DNA from 4 places in the Streptomyces sp. NPDC006365 genome. Region 1 is predicted to be linked to each of the others. Evidence: riboswitches for the same ligand, from Rfam matches in the RefSeq annotation. Region 1 holds a riboswitch; each other region holds the start of a gene.
What was found. Region 1 has a riboswitch for thiamine pyrophosphate ahead of ACFYO0_RS33100 (thiamine ABC transporter substrate binding subunit). Riboswitches for the same ligand answer to the same signal wherever they lie in the genome.
Positions count from the first base shown of each region.

Region 2: it holds a riboswitch for thiamine pyrophosphate, as region 1 does, so the genes downstream of both, thiO (glycine oxidase ThiO) here and ACFYO0_RS33100 (thiamine ABC transporter substrate binding subunit) in region 1, are expected to answer to the same signal.
Region 3: it holds a riboswitch for thiamine pyrophosphate, as region 1 does, so the genes downstream of both, ACFYO0_RS04690 (hypothetical protein) here and ACFYO0_RS33100 (thiamine ABC transporter substrate binding subunit) in region 1, are expected to answer to the same signal.
Region 4: it holds a riboswitch for thiamine pyrophosphate, as region 1 does, so the genes downstream of both, thiC (phosphomethylpyrimidine synthase ThiC) here and ACFYO0_RS33100 (thiamine ABC transporter substrate binding subunit) in region 1, are expected to answer to the same signal.

Region 1 is NZ_JBIAHS010000015.1:178,237-183,237, reverse strand. It holds gene ACFYO0_RS33105 (ABC transporter permease) at 1-1,584, opposite strand, end outside; gene ACFYO0_RS33100 (thiamine ABC transporter substrate binding subunit) at 1,560-2,645, opposite strand; TPP riboswitch at 2,738-2,842, opposite strand; gene rlmN (23S rRNA (adenine(2503)-C(2))-methyltransferase RlmN) at 2,940-4,085, opposite strand; gene ACFYO0_RS33090 (phosphatidate cytidylyltransferase) at 4,185-5,001, opposite strand, start outside.
Region 2 is NZ_JBIAHS010000007.1:206,955-211,955, forward strand. It holds gene ACFYO0_RS21205 (NAD(P)/FAD-dependent oxidoreductase) at 1-741, opposite strand, end outside; gene ACFYO0_RS21210 (hypothetical protein) at 830-1,177, opposite strand; TPP riboswitch at 1,230-1,343, shown strand; gene thiO (glycine oxidase ThiO) at 1,341-2,537, shown strand; gene thiS (sulfur carrier protein ThiS) at 2,549-2,749, shown strand; gene ACFYO0_RS21225 (thiazole synthase) at 2,753-3,547, shown strand; gene pknB (Stk1 family PASTA domain-containing Ser/Thr kinase) at 3,904-5,001, shown strand, end outside.
Region 3 is NZ_JBIAHS010000001.1:1,007,153-1,012,153, forward strand. It holds gene ACFYO0_RS04675 (GDSL-type esterase/lipase family protein) at 1-812, opposite strand, end outside; gene ACFYO0_RS04680 (beta-1,6-galactanase) at 1,014-2,486, shown strand; gene ACFYO0_RS04685 (hypothetical protein) at 2,527-2,766, opposite strand; gene ACFYO0_RS04690 (hypothetical protein) at 2,763-2,978, opposite strand; TPP riboswitch at 3,027-3,199, opposite strand; gene ACFYO0_RS04695 (FtsX-like permease family protein) at 3,526-5,001, opposite strand, start outside.
Region 4 is NZ_JBIAHS010000004.1:386,915-391,915, reverse strand. It holds gene thiC (phosphomethylpyrimidine synthase ThiC) at 1-1,550, opposite strand, end outside; TPP riboswitch at 1,543-1,699, opposite strand; gene ACFYO0_RS15015 (YibE/F family protein) at 1,772-3,202, shown strand; gene ACFYO0_RS15010 (SsgA family sporulation/cell division regulator) at 3,233-3,673, opposite strand; gene ACFYO0_RS15005 (IclR family transcriptional regulator) at 3,773-4,576, opposite strand; gene ACFYO0_RS15000 (DUF5326 family protein) at 4,832-5,001, opposite strand, start outside.

The sequences.
Region 1 (5,001 bases):
CACGGCGACCGGCAGGGTCGGGTTGTCGGGCCGGGCGATGAAGACGGTCGCGCCGAACTCGCCGAGCGAGACGGCGAAGGCGAACCCGGCCGCGATCAGCAGGGCCCGCCGCACCATCGGCAGATCGACCTCGCGCCAAACCCGCCATGGCGAGGCTCCGAGCACGGCCGCTGCCTCACGCAGCCGTACGTCCACGGCTCTCAGGACGGGCAGCATGGTGCGTACGACGAAAGGGACGCCGACCAGCGCCTGGGCGAGGGGCACCAGGATCCAACTGCTTCTCAGGTCCAGCGGCGGCTCGTCGAGCGCGATCAGGAAACCGAAGCCGACGGTCACCGCGGAAACGCCGAGCGGGAGCATGAGCAGCGCGTCGAAGCCCCGCACGAGACGGCCTGCGTCCATGGGGGTCCCCCCGTTCGAGCGAAGCCGAGAATGGGGGAGGGTGAGCGCGGCGGCCGCGAGACCGCCGATCAGCAGGGCGAGGGCGGTGGCGGCGCAGGCGTACTGCAGTGAATTGCCGACGGCCTCGATGGGCGGGACGAGGAAGACGCCGCTCTCGTCATCGGTCAACGCTTTGTAGTACGCGAATCCGGGCGCGTCCAACGAGCGTTGGACCAGCACGGCCAGTGGCGATACGAGCAGTACGGCGGCGGTGCCGAGGACCGCGGCGAGCAGCGTCCACTGCCCGGCGCCACGCGGCCGTCGCGCGGTCACGGAGGCGTCGACCAGGCGCAGGGCCGTCTCCCGGCGGCGTACCGTCCATGCGTGGACCGCGAGGATCGCCCCCACCGCCACGAACTGGATCATGGTGAGCACGGCGGCGGTGGAGAGGTCGAAGATCTCCGAGGTCTGCCGGTAGATCTCGACTTCCAGAGTGGCGAAGGTGGGACCGCCCAGGATCTGCACCACACCGAAGGAGGTGAAGGTGAAGAGGAAGACCATCAGCGCCGCGGCGGCCACGGCGGGGCTCAGCGCGGGGAGCGTGACCTTGCGCCAGGCCGCGAACCGTGAGGCGCCGAGCACCCGCGCTGCCTCCTCCTGACGTGGGTCGAGTTGCGACCAGAGGCCGCCGACGGTGCGTACGACGACGGCGTAGTTGAAGAAGACGTGCGCGAGCAGGATGGCCCAGACGGTGGTGTCGAGGCGGACGCCCCACAGTTCGTCGAGCAGACCGCCCCGGCCGATCAGGGCGAGGAACGCCGACCCGACGACGACGGTCGGCAGGACGAACGGGACGGTGACGACCGCGCGCAGGATCTGCTTGCCCGGAAAGTCGAAGCGCGCGAAGACATACGCGCCGGGGAGCGCGATGAGCAGCGTGAGCGCCGTGGAGACGAACGCCTGCCAGGTGGTGAACCACAGCACATGCCGGATGTCGGGCTGGGTGACGACATCGGTGATCCGGCCGAAGTGCCAGCCCCCGTCGGCCTCGAGGCCGCGCGCGACGATCGCGGCGACGGGGTAGGCGAAGAAGAGCGCGAAGAACACGACGGGCACGATCAGCAGGGCGAGCCGCGCCGCGTTCTTCCCGGGAGCCGGTGTCATGGGGCGTCCGGCCCTTACTTCAGTACGAGCGACGTCCATGACTTGACCCACTGGTCACGGTTCTTGGCGATCTCCTTGGGCGCCATGACCTCGGAGTCCTCCGCCGGCGCGCCGTACTTCGTGAACTCCTCGGGGATCTGCGCGTCCTCGCGCATCGGGTACACGAACATGTTGAGCGGCATGTCGGCCTGGAACTTCTTAGAGATGAGGAAGTCGATGAGGGCCTTGCCGCCCTTTGCGTTCTCGGCGTTGCTGAGCAGTCCCGCGTACTCGATCTGCCGGAAGCAGGTGCCGTAGGCGACGCCGGTCGGTGCGGTGTCCGGCTTGGGGTCGGCGAAGACGACCTCGGCGGGCGGAGAGGAGGCGTAGGAGACGACGAGCGGCCGGTCCCCCTTCGCCTTCTTGCCGCCGGCGGACCCGGAGAACTCCTCGTTGTAGGCCTGCTCCCAGCCGTCGACGACCTTCACGCCGTTGGCCTTGAGCTTCGTCCAGTAGTCCTGCCAGCCGTCGCCGCCGTATTTTGCGGCGGTGCCCAGCAGGAAGCCGAGGCCGGGCGAGGAGGTGGAGGCGTTCTCGGTGACGAGGAGGTCCTTGTACTCGGGCTTGACGAGGTCGTCGAAGGACTCCGGCGGGGTCAGGTCGTTCTCTTCGAAGTAGGCCTTGTCGTAGTTGACGCAGATGTCGCCGAAGTCGATGGGCGTGACCCGCTTCTTCTGCTGGTCGATCCGGTACTCCGGGGGCAGCAGATCGGAGTTTTTGGCCTCGTACGCCTGGAACAGGTCGTTGTCGAACGCCCGGGACAGCAGGGTGTTGTCGACGCCGAAGAGGACATCGCCCTGCGGGTTGTCCTTGGTGAGGATCGCCTTGTTGAGGGCCTGGCCTGCGTCCCCGTCCTTGAGGACCTTCACCTGGTAGCCGGACTGCTTCTCGAAGTCGCTGATCACGCTCTCGGACGCCGCCCACGAGTCATGGCTGACGAGGGTGACGGTCTTGGACTCCGAGGCCCCTTCCCCGTCCCCGGAGCCGGACGACGTGCATGCGGACAGCGTGACCAGACCGAGCCCGACGGCCACGGCCACGAACTTCTTGGTGGTGCTCACTGGATCCCTCCTGGGGATGACCAGAAGAGACGCGGCCCTGCCCGGCACTCTCGGAGAACTCCCGAGGCTCCCGGGCAGGGCGCAACAGCTGGCTCGAGTGAAGACCGAACTTCCTACCCAGAATGACCTGGGCGAGGTTCAGAGGGTCTGCGGCCGTGCCGCACTCTCAGCGCTGTGGCGCTCCCCTGTCGGATTTTGCAGGTATGAAGGTGTGTACGGAGGTCAGGGTACCGCCTGATCCGCCCGTGCCCACCGCTCGGCGGACGCTGTGATCAGCCCGTGCCCTGACTCCCGTCAGCGCTGGGTGGCCGCGAGCTGTCCGCACGCCCCGTCGATCTCCTGGCCACGGGTGTCCCGGACGGTGACCGGCACCCCGTGCGCGGCGATCGCCTCGATGAAGGCCTTCTCGTCCTCGGGCCGGGAGGCGGTCCACTTGGAGCCGGGCGTCGGGTTCAGCGGGATCAGGTTGACGTGCACGGGCTTGCCCTTGAGCAGCCGGCCGAGCCGGTCGCCGCGCCACGCCTGGTCGTTGATGTCCCGGATCAGCGCGTACTCGATGGACAGCCGGCGCCCGGACCTGGCCGCGTACTCCCATCCGGCGTCGAGGACTTCCCGCACCTTCCAGCGCGTGTTGACGGGTACGAGGGTGTCGCGCAGTTCGTCGTCCGGCGCATGCAGCGAGATGGCGAGCCGGCACTTGAAGCCCTCGTCGGCGAACCTGTGGATTGCGGGGACCAGTCCGACGGTCGATACGGTGATGCCGCGCTGCGACAGCCCGAGGCCGTCCGGCTCGGGGTCGGTGAGCGCCCGTATCGCCCCGACGACGCGCTTGTAGTTGGCGAGGGGCTCGCCCATGCCCATGAAGACGATGTTGCTGAGCCGCGCCGGACCACCGGGACTGTTTCCATTCTCGGGGGACGACCCCCCAGACCCCCCGAATTCGCCGTCCCTGAGGGCCCGCATGCCGTCGACGATCTGGTGCACGATCTCGGCAGTCGACAGATTCCGGTCGAGCCCGGCCTGTCCGGTGGCGCAGAAGGGGCAGTTCATGCCGCAGCCCGCCTGCGAGCTGATGCACATGGTGACCCGGTCCGGGTAGCGCATCAGCACGGACTCCACGAGCGTCCCGTCGAACAGCCGCCACAGGGTCTTGCGGGTGGTGTCCTGGTCGGTCGACAGATGTCGCACGACCGTCATCAGCTCGGGAAGCAGCGCCTCCTGAAGCTTGGCGCGCGAACCGGCGGGGATGTCGGTCCACTGCTCCGGGTTGTGCGCGTACCGCGCGAAGTAGTGCTGCGAGAGCTGCTTGGCACGAAACGGCTTCTCACCGATCGCGGCAACGGCTTCCTTGCGCTCGGCGGGCGAGAGATCGGCAAGGTGCCGCGGCGGCTTCTTGGCTCCGCGGGGGGCGACGAAAACGAGTTCTCCGGGCTTAGGCATGGCCATACAAGTGTCGCAGACATACGAAGAGGGGCTCGCCACCTGTGGACAACGAGCCCCTCACGTATGAACGTGCAGGTCAGCGGCGATGCACAAAGGTCACCCGGAGCCGACGAAGATCACCATCAGCAGCCACACCACCGGCGCTGTCGGCAGCAGGGAATCCAAGCGGTCCATGATGCCGCCGTGCCCCGGAAGCAGCGTCCCCATGTCCTTGATGCCCAGGTCACGCTTGATCATGGACTCTCCGAGGTCGCCGAGAGTGGCGGTGACCGCGACCGCGAAGCCCATCAGCAGGCCCTGCCACCAGGTGCCGTCCTCGATCAGGAACTCCATGAACAGGGCGCCCGCAGCCATGGCGAAGGTGACCGCACCGAGCAGGCCCTCGCGGGTCTTGCCGGGGCTGATGCGCGGAGCGAGCTTGTGCTTGCCGAAGCGCCAGCCGATGGCGTAGGCGCCCGTGTCACTCACCACGGCCAGCGCCAGGAATGTGAGGACCCGCCGCGCGCCGTCGTCGGCGGTGAGCATCATGGCCACGAACGTGGCCAGGAACGGGATGTAGAAGGCCGCGAAGACGCCCGCTGTGACGTCCTTGAGGTAGCCCTCGGGTGGTTCCGTCATGCGCCAGACGAGGACGGCGAGAGCGGTGAGCGCCATCGCCACCCAGGCGCCCTCGGCCCCCCGCACGTATCCGGCGACGACCATCGCCGCGCCGCCGAGCGCGAGCGGCACAAGAGGCGCCTTGATGCTCTTGCGCTCCTGGAGCCGCGAGGTCAGCTCCCACAGGCCGACCACGACGGCGACCGCTATGACGCCGACGAAGACGGCCTTGACGACGAACAGCGACACGACGATCACCGCACCGAGCGCGACGCCGACACCTATGGCAGCACCCAGGTCGCGACCCGCGTTCTTC
Region 2 (5,001 bases), on a different contig from region 1:
CCAGGCGGTGGCGGGCCGCGCCCCGATGCCCACGACGACGGCTCCCGCGGGCAGCCGCGAGCCGTCGTCCAGCACGACCGCCCCGGGTTCGACGTGCTCCACGCGCGCGTGGGTGCGCAGCGATGCGCCGCTGTCCGCGTACCAGGCGGTCATGGGCGTGGCCACCTCGGCGGGCAGTGCGCCGGCGAGCGGCCGGTCGGCGGCCTCGACGACGGTCACCGCGCACCCGGCCTCGCGCGCCGCCGTGGCGAACTCGGCGCCGATCCAGCCCGCGCCGACGACCACGATGTCGTGCTGCCGGGCCAGCACGGGCCGCAACCGCTCGGCGTCGTCCAGGGTGCGCAGCAGATGCACTCCCGGTACGCCCTCCGCGCCCGGCAGCCGCATGGGTTCCGCGCCCGTGGCGATGACCAGGACGTCGTACGGAACGGGCCCCATGGCCGTGTCGAGTTCATGATCAACAGGACGTACGCCTGTCACCTCGAGCCCCAGGCGCAGCTCGATGCCCAGGGCCTCGAAGTCGACGTCGAAGGCGGAGCCCTCGGCCGTGCCGAGCAGGACGGCCTTGGAGAGCGGCGGGCGGTCGTACGGCTGGTGCGGCTCCGCGCCGATCAGCGTCACGGTGCCGGTGAAACCCTGCTCCCGCAGGGCGACCGCGGTCTGCACGCCGGCCATGCCCGCGCCGACGATCACGACACGTCGTCGCGCTGCCCGGCTCCGTTCCCGCGTCTGCTCGTTCACCCGATCACCATAGTCAACTGACGTTGTGTCAGTCAGCGGGAGCGATCAGTGACGTCCTGCACAGCCGTCATGACGTCTCGCACGGCCGTCAGAGATCGTCGGCGAGCTGTTCCACCACGCTCGTCCCGCTGCCCGTCTGCGACTCCCACTCCCAGGTCTCCTCCAGGCGTACGCGCCCGTCGGCGAGCTCGACCACTCGGGACAGGCAGTGCCCCGAGGAGGTGCTGCCGTCCCGCTTCAGCTGCACGTACCGGAAGTCGAGGCGGTCACCCTCACGTGTACCCACCAGGTGGCCGCGTACGACGTCGCCGCCCGCGTACTCGGCCCAGATCTCGCCGTCCTTCTCGTGGTACGAGAAGCGGGTGCGCGTACCGACCTGACCTGGGGCTTGGTCTGCGACCGGGGCGAGGACGAGACCGTCGAGCGAACCGGCCATGCCGTGCGGCTCCCTTACTGAGGTGTGACACGAAGAGTTAGGGTGGCCAACCTAGAGCACTCGCGGGAGTCCGGACGCACCGGACTGAGAGGGAGGCTGGGACGGCCTCCGACCGTACGAACCTGATCCGGGTCATGCCGGCGAAGGGAGGGGCTGGACGCCCATGTCGCGTACATCGCTCGCATCACACGCGTCGTCAAGCACATCCGACACATCCGACGTCCTGATCGTCGGGGGCGGGATCATCGGCCTGGTGACCGCCTGGCGTGCCGCGCAGCGCGGCTTCGCCACCGCACTCGTGGACCCCGACCCCGGCGGCGGAGCGGCCCAGGTGGCCGCCGGAATGCTGGCCGCCGTCACCGAGCTCCACTACGGCGAGCAAACCCTGCTCGGCCTCAATCTGGCGTCCGCCCGGCGCTACCCGGAGTTCGCCGCCGAACTCACCGAAGCGACGGGCCTGGACCTCGGCTACCGCGAGTGCGGCGCGCTGGCCGTCGCGCTGGACGCCGACGACCGCGCCCATCTGCGCGAACTGCACGCCCTGCAAGTCCAGTCGGGCCTGGAGTCGGAGTGGCTCAGCGGCCGCGAGTGCCGGCGCCTGGAGCCGATGCTCGCGCCGGGCGTGCGAGGAGGGCTCAAGGTCGACGGCGACCACCAGATCGATCCACGGCGGCTCGCCAAGGCGCTGGTCGCGGCGTGCGAGCGGGCCGGAGTGACATTCCACCGGGTGTGGGCGGAGCGGCTCAGCGTCGTACGGGACCGAGCCACCGGGATCGTCACCACCGACGGGACCGAGCTGATCGCGGGCCAGGTCGTCCTCGCCGCGGGCAGCCTCAGCGGGCGGCTCGCGGGCGTTCCCGACGCCGTACTGCCGCCCGTACGGCCGGTGAAGGGGCAGGTACTGCGGCTGACCGTGCCGAAGCGGTACGCGCCGTTCCTGAGCCGTACCGTGCGGGCCGTCGTCCGGGGCAGCCATGTGTACCTGGTGCCGCGCGAGAACGGTGAGCTGGTCGTCGGCGCCACGAGTGAGGAGCTGGGCTGGGACACGACGGTGACCGCGGGCGGCGTGTACGAATTGCTGCGCGACGCCCACGAGTTGGTCCCCGGCATCACCGAACTCCCGCTCACCGAGACCCGCGCGGGACTGCGCCCCGGCTCCCCCGACAACGCGCCCCTGCTCGGCCCCACAGAACTGGACGGCCTGCTCCTGGCCACCGGTCACTACCGCAACGGCGTCCTGCTCACCCCCGTCACGGGCGACGCCATGGCGCACCTGCTGACCACCGGTGAACTCCCGGAGGAAGCCCGCCCGTTCACACCCAGGCGCTTCAGTACGGCCCGCACGGAGCAGCCCGTATGAACGTCTACGTCATGAACGTCTTCGTCAACGGTGAGCGGCAGGAGATCGCCGCCGGCACCGCCCTCGACACACTGGTCGCCACCCTCACCGCGGCGCCCTCCGGGGTCGCCGCCGCGCTCAACGAAACCGTCGTCCCGCGCGCGCAGTGGCCGGACACATCCCTCTCCGAGGGAGACCGCATCGAGGTCCTCACCGCCGTCCAAGGAGGCTGAACCATGGCCGACGACCCGTTTCTCATCAGCGGTACGTCCTTCACGTCCCGCCTCATCATGGGCACCGGCGGGGCGCCCAGCCTCGATGTGCTGGAGCGGTCGCTCGTCGCCTCCGGCACGGAGCTGACGACGGTCGCGATGCGGCGCGTAAACGCTTCCGTGCATGGTTCGGTGCTGTCCGTGCTCGATCGGCTCGGTATTCGTGTGCTGCCGAACACGGCGGGCTGTTACACCGCCGGGGAGGCCGTGCTGACGGCTCGGCTCGCTCGCGAAGCGCTCGGCACCTCGCTGGTGAAGCTGGAGGTCATCGCTGACGAGCGCACGTTGCTGCCGGATCCGATCGAATTGCTCGACGCGGCCGAGACGCTCGTCGATGACGGGTTCACGGTGTTGCCCTACACGAACGATGATCCCGTTCTCGCGCGGAAGCTGGAGGATGTGGGCTGTGCCGCGATCATGCCGCTCGGGTCCCCGATCGGGTCCGGGCTCGGAATTCGGAATCCGCACAACTTCCAGTTGATCGTGGAGCACGCGCGCGTGCCGGTCATTTTGGACGCGGGGGCCGGGACGGCGTCCGATGCAGCCCTTGCCATGGAGTTGGGGTGTGCCGGTGTGATGCTTGCGTCTGCCGTCACTCGGGCTCAGGAGCCGGTGCTGATGGCCGAGGCCATGAAGCATGCGGTGGAGGCGGGGCGGTTGGCTCGGCTTGCGGGGCGGATCCCTCGGCGGCACTTCGCTGAGGCGTCGTCTCCTGTGGAGGGAGTGGCTCGGCTGGATCCGGAGCGGCCCGCTTTCTGAGCGGGTGGGGGCCAGGGGGTCCTTTCCCCAAGCCCGCCCCTTCCCGGCTGTATCAGTTTGCGGCTCCGCCGCGTGGGGGGGGGGCTGCGCCTCCAGGCCCCCGGGTTGTATCTCGGCTGCGGCTCCGCGCCCCTTACGGGGCGCGACGGGACATAAACCAGCCACCGGCCTCGGAGACGGTGCCACCGGCCTCGGAGACGGTGCTCCCCTCGCGATCACCGGCCTCTGAGACAATGGTCCCCTCTCGATGATGATCCCGGTCTGACCTGCGGTCTCGTCACAGCTCGGCTGCAGTCCGGCTCCGAATCTCCACCGATCACGCGGCGTTGACAGCCTCGGCTCGTACACTCACCTGCGTGGATACGACCCTTCAGGACCCGTTGGTCGGTCAGGTGCTCGACGGCCGCTACCGCATCGACGCACGTATCGCGGTCGGCGGGATGGCCACGGTCTACAGGGCTGTGGACACCCGCCTGGACCGTGTGCTCGCGCTCAAGGTGATGCATCCGACGCTGGCCGCGGACGCCACGTTCGTCGAGCGGTTCATCCGCGAGGCCAAGTCGGTGGCCCGCCTTGCGCACCCCAATGTGGTGCAGGTTTTCGACCAGGGGACCGACGGGCCGTACGTCTATCTCGCCATGGAGTACGTCGCCGGGTGCACCCTGAGGGACGTACTGCGCGAGCGCGGGGCCCTGCAGCCGCGGGCGGCGCTCGACATCCTGGAGTCGGTGCTCGCCGCGCTCGGCGGCGCGCACCGCGCCGGGTTCGTGCACCGCGACATGAAGCCGGAGAACGTCCTCATAGGGGACGACGGCCGGGTCAAGGTGGCCGATTTCGGCCTCGTACGAGCTGTTGACACCGTCACGAACACGACAGGGTCCGTGCTCGGCACGGTGTCGTATCTGGCCCCGGAGCAGATAGAACACGGCACGGCCGATCCACGGGTCGACGTATACGCCTGCGGAATCGTCCTCTACGAGATGCTGACCGGCGACCGGCCGCACCTCGCGGACTCGCCCGCGGCGGTGCTCTACAAGCACCTCCACGAGGACGTCCCGCCGCCGTCGGCGGAAGTGCCGGGCCTTGCCTACGAACTCGACGAACTGGTCGCGTCGGCGACCGCGCGCACCGCGGATGTACGTCCGCACGACGCGGTGGCCCTGCTCGCACAGGTCCGGGACGCGCGCAGCGGGCTGACCGCCGAGCAGCTGGACGCGGTGCCGCCGCAGGCGCTCGCCGAGGGCCACGACATCGGTGCGGACCGTACGAGCGTGATCCCGCGCTCGCTGTCCGTGCCGCGGCCGCTCCCCGTGAACGAGGACGGCGGCGATCACGGGTTCCAGCACACGAGCATCCTGGCGACCCCGCCTCCGAACGCCCCTTCGCGCCGCCGTACCCGCACCCCACTCCCCCGGCGCGGCGTACTCGCGATCGTCGCCGCCGTGCTGCTGGCG
Region 3 (5,001 bases), on a different contig from region 1:
TACTTGGCGCGGATGTCGCGCAGGAACGTGGTGTATGCCGACTGGAACGCGACGCCGGACACGCCGTGCCCGATGTCGTTGGTGCCGAGGTTGATGACCACCGCGCTCGCTTCGTAACGCGAGAAGTCCCAGTTCTGGGTGCCGGTGCTGCCCGTCCTGAAGAACTGGCCGCTCAGACCGGTGCACCCGGACTGGGCGACGAGGCAGTAGCCGGCGCGGGCGATCCGGGTGTGCCGCATCTTCAGCTGCTCGCCGGTCTTCCAGGCGTACGAGTCGACCGCGAGCCGGTCGGTGAGGGCGCCCGCGGTGATGGAGTCGCCGACGAACTCGATCAGCCCCGACGGCCCGTTCGGAGCTACTGTCCGCGCGCCCGGGTCCAGCACCAGGCCCTGGAAGACGGTGTCGCCGGAGCGGTAGGAGATGCGCAGGGTATGGGTACCCGCGGGCAGCGGCTGGGGAGTGAGGTTCACGGTTCCGCGTACCCCGGCGTGGAAGACATCGGGCTTGCCGTCGATGCTGACGTAGAAGTTGACCGCATCCCTGGCTTTGACCTGCACCGTGGTGCCGGTGAAGGACGTCTGCAGGTAGGCGCCGCTCCAGTGGGGGGTGGCCGCGGTGCCGGAGCTGGTGTCCCAGCGCCCGACATAGACGATGTTGGGGTCGGACACCGAGCCGTCCCCCGGCGCGGCCTGCGCTGGGGAGCCGCCGCCCGCCCAGGACAGCAGGCAGGCGACGAGAGCCGCAGTGAGGAGGGCGGGCAGCGCGCGTCTGGCTTGGCGGCACAGTAAGCGCAGGTGGGGGGTGGTCTGCACAGAGTTCCCTTTCAACGGAAGGGGAGGGAGGGGTGGGAGCGCTCCCAGTGGCAGCTTTTTCGAGAGAAGCAATGAAACGGTTCGGCGTCAAGGGTTCGGACGTCGTTGTAGAAAGCGCTGTCATGACTCTCGACAAGCGCAACGGCCGCACCTCATCCTTCAGCAGACGCGTGGCATGAGCGCGACAGAAGGGGCTTCTTCATGATCAGACGCAGGTCACTACTGGCTGCGGCGGGCGGTACGTTCCTCGGTAGTGCCCTGGCGACGGGCACTGCCCGGGCCGACGCGACCATCGCGGTCAACCCCGGTACGACGTACGGACGTTGGGACGGCTGGGGTACCTCCCTGGCCTGGTGGGCCAACGTGTTCGGGGCGCGCGACGACTTCGCCGACGCCTTCTTCACCACCAAGTCCGTCGCCTACAACGGCCGTACGCTGCCGGGTCTGGGCCTGAACATCGCCCGCTACAACCTCGGCGCGTGCAGTTGGAACAGCGTGGAGGGCGAAAGCATGGTGGCGTCGCCCAACATCCCCCGCTTCAAGCAGATCGAGGGCTTCTGGCAGGACTGGAACAACGAGGACCCGACGTCCTCCGCCTGGAAGTGGTCCGCTGACGCCCCCCAGCGCGCCGCGCTCGTCAAGGCGACCGCACGGGGCGCGGTCAGCGAGCTGTTCGCCAACTCCCCGATGTGGTGGATGTGCCTCAACCACAACCCCTCGGGCGCCGCCGGCGGCGGCAACAACCTCCAGTCCTGGAACTACCGCCAGCACGCCTCCCACCTGGCCGCCACCGCCCTGTACGCGAAGAACAACTGGGGCGTGAACTTCGCGACCGTCGACCCGTTCAACGAGCCCTCGTCCAACTGGTGGACGGCCACCGGACGGCAGGAGGGCTGCCACATGGACGCCACCGTCCAGTCGGCCGTCCTCCCGCTTCTGCGCAGCGAACTCGACAAGCGCGGACTGACCGGTACGCGGATCTCGGCCTCCGACGAGACCAGCTACGACCTGGCGCGCACGACATGGAACTCGTTCAGCTCGTCGACCAAGGCGCTGGTCGGCCGCGTCAACGTGCACGGCTACCAGGGCTCCGGCGGCCGACGCGACCTCCTCTACACCGACGTCGTGACCACGGCGCGCAAGCAGCTGTGGAACTCCGAGTACGGCGACAGCGACGGCACCGGCCTCACCATGGCGAGCAACCTGTGCCTGGACTTCCGCTGGCTGCACCCCACGGCCTGGTGCTACTGGCAGGTGATGGACCCGTCCGCCGGCTGGGCGATGATCCACTACGACGAGAACACGCTCCAGGCCGGCGCCGTCCAGACGAAGTACTACGTGATGGCACAGTTCAGCCGTCACATTCGCCCCGGCATGACGATCCTCGACACGGGCGTCGGCTACGCGGTGGCCGCCCTGGACACGGCGGCTCGACGCCTGGTCATCGTGGCCGTCAACACCGGCGCGGCCCAGACCCTGACCTTCGACCTCTCCCGCTTCGGCACGGTGACCGGCGGCACGGGCGGTCTGGTCCGCCGCTGGAACACGGTCACCGCAGGCGGTGGCGACCTCTACACGGAGCGCGCGGACACGTACCTCAGCGGCAAGCTGCTGCGAGTGCCGTTCGGCGCGGGTGCGGTGCAAACGCTTCAGGTGGATGGCGTGGTGGTGTGAGGCGCCGACTGACGAGCGGCGCCTGAGGCGCCGCGCCCGGTCACGTGGCCGGCGCCGTCAGCGTGTGCTCGCCCCCGGAATCGCCACTGGTCGCGCGGACGAGCGCGATCTCGCGCCTACGGGGGCCGTGACCGAGCTGGTCAACTCCCTCAAGGGCGTCTCCGAGCAGCAGAACCCACCGACCTGCACTGCACTGCACATGAATCCGGTAGCCGTGGACGGCGAGGTGGCCAACGAGGCCGCGCATGATCTGCGTACGGGATTCGGGCGTCGGATTCACGACCGCGAGCGACCAGGCGGCCGGCCAGGGTGGTGTACGGCCGCTCGTTCCGCCGTGGCGTCCAGATTGGCGCGAAGTTCGCCGACCTGTCCGGGCGAGATCACCTCGAGCACCGTCCGGATCGGCGGCCGGTCGACCGCCATCGCGATGCGCAGGGACTCATCTGTCGGGCTGTCGTCCTCGCGGGCTGCGGCCCCCACGGTGACATCCATGGATCGCACCGTAGTGCGGCAACTGTCCGCGGGCGCAGGGCACACAAAAAACCTACGAGACGGGCTCCCTGCGCCGGCATTGTCCGGATCAGGTTCCAGGGGTCGCCGTCCAGTCTCTCGACCTTCCAGCCTCTCAGCCCGACAGTCGCAGTCGGCCCGAGCGGAAGCCGAAGCTTTCCGCCGAAGTCGGCTACTCCCGTCGAACTCCCTCGCTCGTCCCGTAGGCACTTTTAGTTTAACGCGGTCGATAGCATACGTAACCCCCCCAAATCAAGATTTTCCCGCACTCCTCGCGCCCGGAGCCCACGGCCACGCAGTCGCCGCGTACGGGCGCAGGGGCAGGTGGGTGCCGGAGTGGACCGCGACGGCCGGCTCGCCACATGCCGCCAGGGTGGGTAGGCGGTGCCGAGGCCGGAATGCGGAGCTCCTCGCCCGGCGCGGTCTGCTGCCGACGTGGACTGGGACCGCTTCCTGTCGCCGTTCACCGTGTCGCGGGCCGGTTGCCGTGCGCCGTCGCGGACGCCTCCTACTTCTCTGCGTCACTACGTCACTCGTTGTGGAGTACCTCCGCGATCGTGAGCCGGGCCGCCCTGCGGGACGGGACGAAGGCACCCAGGCCGGTGATCACGACGCCCGCGAAGGCCAGGGCGGTGAGGGAGAGGGGCTGCCAGACGTCCGTCATGTACGCGGGGAGGGCGAGGTCCACCGCTTCGGCCATCTCCGGGACGATCAAGTGGTGACCGGCGATGCCGAGGGGGATGCCGAGCAGGCCGCCGGCCACGCCCAGGGCCGCCATGGAGGACACCATCATCATCGTCACCTGGCGTGGCGTCATGCCGATGGACTTGAGCATCCCCAGGTCGCGGCGGCGCTCGCGGGTGTTGAGCACGACGGTGTTGAAGACGCCGAGGGACGCGACCGCGGCCAGCATGAGGGTGAGGATCGACGCCGAGCCGACGATGGTCCGGGTCACGGCGTTCGGACCGTTCGCCGTCGGGCTGACCCCGGGATCGGCGGCCCGAGCCGCGGACATGTAGGCGTCCGTGTCCGTGCCTTGAGCGAGCTTGACGTGATAGGCGATGGCTTTCTCTTGCGGCGCCAGCGCGGTCATCGTTGCCCAACTCGCGTACACATTACGGGCATTGCCGCCGAACGCCTCGCCGACGACCGTCACGCGTTCCCGACGGTCGCCCTTCTCCAGGAGCATGCTGTCGCCGACCTTCAGGCCGCGCTCGCGCAGGAACGGCGTCGGGGCGACGATCTCGTCCGTGTCGCGCATCCACCGTCCCTCGACGAGTACGTCGCCCATGGCGGGCCGGTCCCCCCGCCGGCCTTCGACATCCACCCCTCGCGGGTACCCGGCAGCGCGCGCGTCGACGTACCCCCGGGCGGTTACCTCGCTCGCGCCGGGCAGGGAGCGCAGGAGTGACTCGAGTTCCCGGTCCCCATGCTCCGGATCGATTGCCCGGCCGTCCTTGAAGCTGCCGGTGTACACCACGACTTGGTGGGCGTCTTCGCCCACGCTCCCGAACCGGGTCATCGTCGTGGCCAGGCCCGTCGCGAACGTCACGGTGGTCACCCCGAGGACCACGGCCGCGAGTGTGAGCGCGCTGCGGCCCGGGCGGGCGAACGGCAGGCCCAGACCCAGGCTGACCGAGCGCGGCAGTCCGCTGCCCGCCAGCCGGCGCTGGATCCGCAACGCCCGGCCGGTGCGCTGCGCGCTTCCCGCGCTGATCGCCCGCGCCGCTGACATCCGGTGCGCGCGCAACGCGGGAATGAGCGCGGCGAGAACGACGACGGACGGCAGACCCAACAGGGCGACGGCGTTCACCCAGGTCGGGACACCACCGACGCTGTCGCGCAGCACGCCCGCGTCGGGACCCGTGAAGGCGAACTCCAGCAGGGGCCGGGCCAGGACATTGCCGATGACGGTGCCGAGTACGCACCCGACGACCGCCGGGACGGACACCATCGCGAGGTAGACGGCGACCACTTGGCCAGGCGTGAAGCCGATGGCCTTGAG
Region 4 (5,001 bases), on a different contig from region 1:
CAGCGGAACTCGAAGCGAGCATCGGACAGCGCGTCGTCCCATTCCTGTGCACCTGGGTGCCCCTTGGCGAGGTCGGCTGCGTGGGCGGCGATCTTGTAGGTGATGACGCCGGTCTTGACGTCGTCACGGTTGGGCAGGCCCAAGTGTTCCTTGGGCGTGACGTAGCAGAGCATGGCCGTGCCCCACCAGGCGATCATCGCGGCACCGATGCCGGAGGTGATGTGGTCGTACGCCGGCGCGACGTCCGTCGTCAGCGGGCCGAGCGTATAGAACGGAGCTTCATCGCAGATCTCCTGCTGAAGGTCGATGTTCTCCTTGATCTTGTGCATCGGGACATGTCCCGGGCCCTCGATCATGGTCTGTACGTTGAAACGCTTGGCGATCGTGTTGAGTTCCCCGAGCGTCCTCAACTCCGCGAACTGGGCCTCGTCGTTGGCGTCCGCGATCGAGCCGGGCCGCAGCCCGTCGCCGAGCGAGTACGTGACGTCGTAGGCGGCCAGGATCTCGCACAGCTCTTCGAAGTTCTCGTAGAGGAACGACTCCTTGTGATGCGCCAGGCACCAGGCCGCCATGATCGAGCCGCCACGCGAGACGATGCCGGTCTTGCGGTTCGCGGTGAGCGGTACGTACGGCAGGCGCACGCCCGCGTGGACGGTCATGTAGTCCACGCCCTGCTCGGCCTGCTCGATGACCGTGTCCTTGTAGATCTCCCAGGTCAACTCCTCGGCACGGCCGTCGACCTTCTCCAACGCCTGATAGAGCGGCACCGTGCCGATGGGGACGGGGGAGTTGCGCAGCACCCACTCCCGGGTGGTGTGGATGTTCCGGCCGGTGGACAGGTCCATGACCGTGTCGGCACCCCAACGGGTCGCCCAGGTCATCTTCTCGACCTCCTCCTCGATGGAGGAAGTCACCGCCGAATTACCGATGTTGGCGTTGACCTTCACCAGGAACCGCTTGCCGATGATCATCGGCTCGATCTCCGGGTGGTTGACGTTTGCAGGCAGCACGGCCCGCCCCGCGGCGATCTCCTCACGTACGACCTCGGGGTCGACGTTCTCGCGGACTGCCACGAACTCCATTTCCGGTGTGATCTCGCCACGTCGTGCGTACGCGAGTTGTGTGACGGCCGTACTGCCTGTGCCCCGGCGCGGCTGGCGCGGACGTCCTGGGAAGACGGCGTCCAGGTTGCGCAGTCCGCCACGCGGCGAGGTGTGCTTGATCCCGTCGTCCTCGGGGCGGATGGGACGGCCCGCATACTCCTCTGTGTCGCCGCGGGCGATGATCCAGTTCTCGCGCAGCGGCGTCAGGCCCCTGCGGACATCGGTGTCGATGGCTGGATCGGTGTACGGGCCGGAGGTGTCGTACAGGGTGACTGACTGCCCGTTGGTGAGGTGGACCTGGCGGACCGGCACCCGTAGATCGGGGCGCGAGCCCTCGACATATGCCTTGTGCCAGCCGATGGATTTCCCGGCCTCGCCGTTCCCGGACGAGGCTGAGTCCTCGTCCGTCTCCTTGGAGGCAGGCGTGCGTACGTCCTTGTTGGTCATGAGACCTACTCCCTACGCCGGCATTACCCGGTAACAGGTTCAGCGGTCGACGCAGCGGTTTCCGTACGGCGATGTTCCACGTGAAACATCGCTGGGACGGAGGTCAGCGCCCTCTCAGCCCGGTGCTCCGAGCTCCCGCGTGTGCAAAAGGTCCCTCCACGCTAGCGTCATAGTGGGCGCGCTGAACAGTGGGCCCCTTCCGTTCTTGCGATGATCGGTCGGTGACTACAACGCATCAGCCCCCGCTTCCCCCCTCCGAGCCGCCGCACGGGCCCGGCCCCGGCGACAACCACGGCTCTGGTGACGGTCATGGTCACAGCCATGCGCATAGCCATGGCCATGGCCCTCCAGCCCCCGTGTCCAAACACTTGCGCAAGGTCATCGCCGCGGTGCTGATTCCCTTCGCCACGGCAGTCGTCGTAGGCCTGGCCGTGCTGTGGCCCGGCGGCGCCCCACCCCACGAACGCACCGGCGTCGGCTTCGACCGGCAGACGCAAGAGGCCACGGTGACCAAGGTCGACGAGGTGGACTGCAAGTCCGTCAACGCCTCCGGGGGCACCCCGACCGGCGACACCTCGACCGCGGAGGGCTCGTCCGCTCAGCAGCAGGCGACCGGCACCTGCAAGAAGGCGACGGTCCGGGTCGACACCGGCAAGGACAAGGGCCGTACCTTCACGGAGATCGTCCAGCCGGACTCGTCTCGGCAGCTGAGCCAGGGGCAGGATGTGATCGTGGCGTACGCGCCCGACGCTCCCAAGGACCTCCAGTACTCGGTCACCGACGTGAACCGAAGGCTCCCGCTGGCGCTGCTCGCCGGAATCTTCGCGCTCGCCGTGGTCGTGGTGGGCCGGATGCGCGGTGTCATGGCGCTGATCTCGCTGGCCGTCAGCTTCCTCCTCCTGACGTTCTTTATCCTGCCTGCGATCCTGCAGGGCTCGAACCCCTTGGTCGTGGCGGTCGTCGGGGCGAGCGCGATCATGCTGATCGCGCTCTACGCCTGCCATGGACTGTCCGCCCGAACATCGGTCGCGGTGCTCGGAACACTGCTCTCGCTGCTGCTGATCGGGGTGCTCGGCTCACTGTTCATCGGCTGGTCCGCACTCACTGGCAACACGGATGACAACACCGGTCTGATCCATGGCCTGTATCCGAGCATCGACATGAGCGGTCTGCTGCTCGCGGGCGTCATCATCGGTTCGCTCGGTGTGCTCGACGATGTGACGGTGACACAGACGTCGGCGGTCTGGGAGCTGCACGCGGCCAATCCGTCGATGGGCCGACGCGGGTTGTACCGGGCGGGCATCCGTATCGGCCGGGACCACATCGCGTCCGTCGTCAACACGCTCGTCCTCGCGTATGCGGGCGCCGCGCTGCCCCTGTTGCTGCTGTTCTCGATCGCTCAGAGCAGCGTGGGGACGGTGGCCAACAGTGAGCTGGTCGCTGAGGAGATCGTGCGTACACTCGTCGGCTCGATCGGCCTGGTCGCCTCCGTACCGGTCACTACGGCCCTGGCCGCTCTGGTGGTCTCAGCGGACCGCCCCGGATCCGGATCTGAGACGCAGACGCCTACGCAGGCACAGCCTCCGGAGCAGACCCAGGCGGGCGTCAGGACGCCGGTACTCGGGGGGAGGGGCCGCCGCCGCAAGCGCTGAAGCGTTACGGCACCCTGAGCACCGTACGATTCAGCCCGCACTCTGTTCCTCCGCCAGGATGCGGTCCAGGGCCTCGTCGAGATGTGTGTCGAAGTCGGCAAGGGAGTGCTCCTGGCCGAGTGGCACCAGCTTGTCCGTGCGGTCGAGGAACGCCACGAGCGGCACCGCTCCGCAGCGGAACAGCGCCTGGTCGGCGCCCACTTGGAGCCGGATCAGCACATCGCCGAACCCCTCGGAGCCGGCGGGCGCAATGTGCACATCGCCGACCCCACACGGCCGCCCCACCCCATCGATCAGCAGCTCCCGGCCAAAGGCCCAGGTCACCGGGGCATCACCGGGCAGGTGGAAGGTCAGACGCACGGCATAGGGATCACAGGTCGCGTATCGAAGCTCCACCGGAATACGGAAGGAGAGCTCCTCCGAGACGAGAAAGCTCATCATGATCTCTGCCTGTACTACTGACTCGCGCATCGCCTACCCCGCCGTCTGCCGTCGACTGGCCAGGAACCATCCACCTGACACTGCTGGCATCTTGCTGAACGTACACACCAGATCACAAGGAGTGATTTTTCAGATGCTGATAGAGACGGCGAGCGTCCCTGGCAGCCTGCCGATCTCCTTCTGCAACTGCCGTGCCGCGGGCAGCAGTCGGTCCGCCTGGTGAGCGGGCAGTGAGATGGCCATTGAGCCGACCGTGGTGCCCGCGGTGATCGGGATCGCGGCGCAGACTGTCCCCAACGCGTATTCCTGACGCTCGATCACGGGCTTCATGCATCTGGTCCCTTCGAGACGCCGCAACAGAAGGTGATCGTCACGCACCGTGTACGGAGTGATCGATTGCACGGGATATCGGTCGAGGTGGTCGCGACGGGCCTCCTCGTCGAGCTGGGACAGCAGGCACTGACCGATTGCGTGGGCGTGTCCGGTCTCGCGGAAGTCGGCCCATTCCTCGACCGCCGGATTGGCCGGGGTGTCGGCGACACACTGGACCTCGATCTCGCCCTCTCGGTAGACGGCGTAGTACACGGGCACACCGATGGAATCGCGCCACTGGGCGAGCGCGTCGACGACCGTGCTGCGACGTTTCTGCCGGGCAGCGCTGCTGCTGAGTCGCTCGGCCGCCTCGCCGAGGAAGAACAGACCCTTCTCGCGGCGCAGATACCCTTCGTGCGCCAGGGTGCGCAGCAGGTGGTACGCCGTGGGCAGCGCGAGGTGGGCCTCGCGGGCCAGCTGCTTGGCGGGCGCCCCGTGCTCGTGCTGGGCGGCGGATTCCAGGAGGCGCATCGCACGCTGCACGGACCCGATGAGTGTCGTGGGGTGCGGCTCGGTCGAGGGGGCGTTCGGTCCTGGGGTTGCGGTGTCAGCAGTGGCCAAGGGTCACTCCCTAAGCGCGAGGGGGCCACCCGTGCAGGGGTGTCACGGGAGGGGTCTGTGCGCCGCCCGCGGGAATCAACCCCGCGTCGAATTCCGGACTCTAACCGCCCGTCACCGCTCGCGGACGGCCTGCTCCGAAACTTCCCTCCCCCGAGGGAATGGTTGATTCCTTTTATTGCCGACCCGTTGTCGGCAACCCCCGGCGGAAGCCCCTCTGCCCGCTTCCGCCGCGTGCGACCTGCTCCACCAGGCGCTCTACCAGTCGCTTCGTGACGACGAGCTCGCCATGAACTTCCGTACGACGTACATGACTCCGCCGACCAGGGCCACGAACACCAGCACCTTGAAGAGCAGGCCGATCACGAACCCGACAACGCTCGCTATCACGCCGCCGAACACGACCAGAGCGATGACCGGCACCGCGA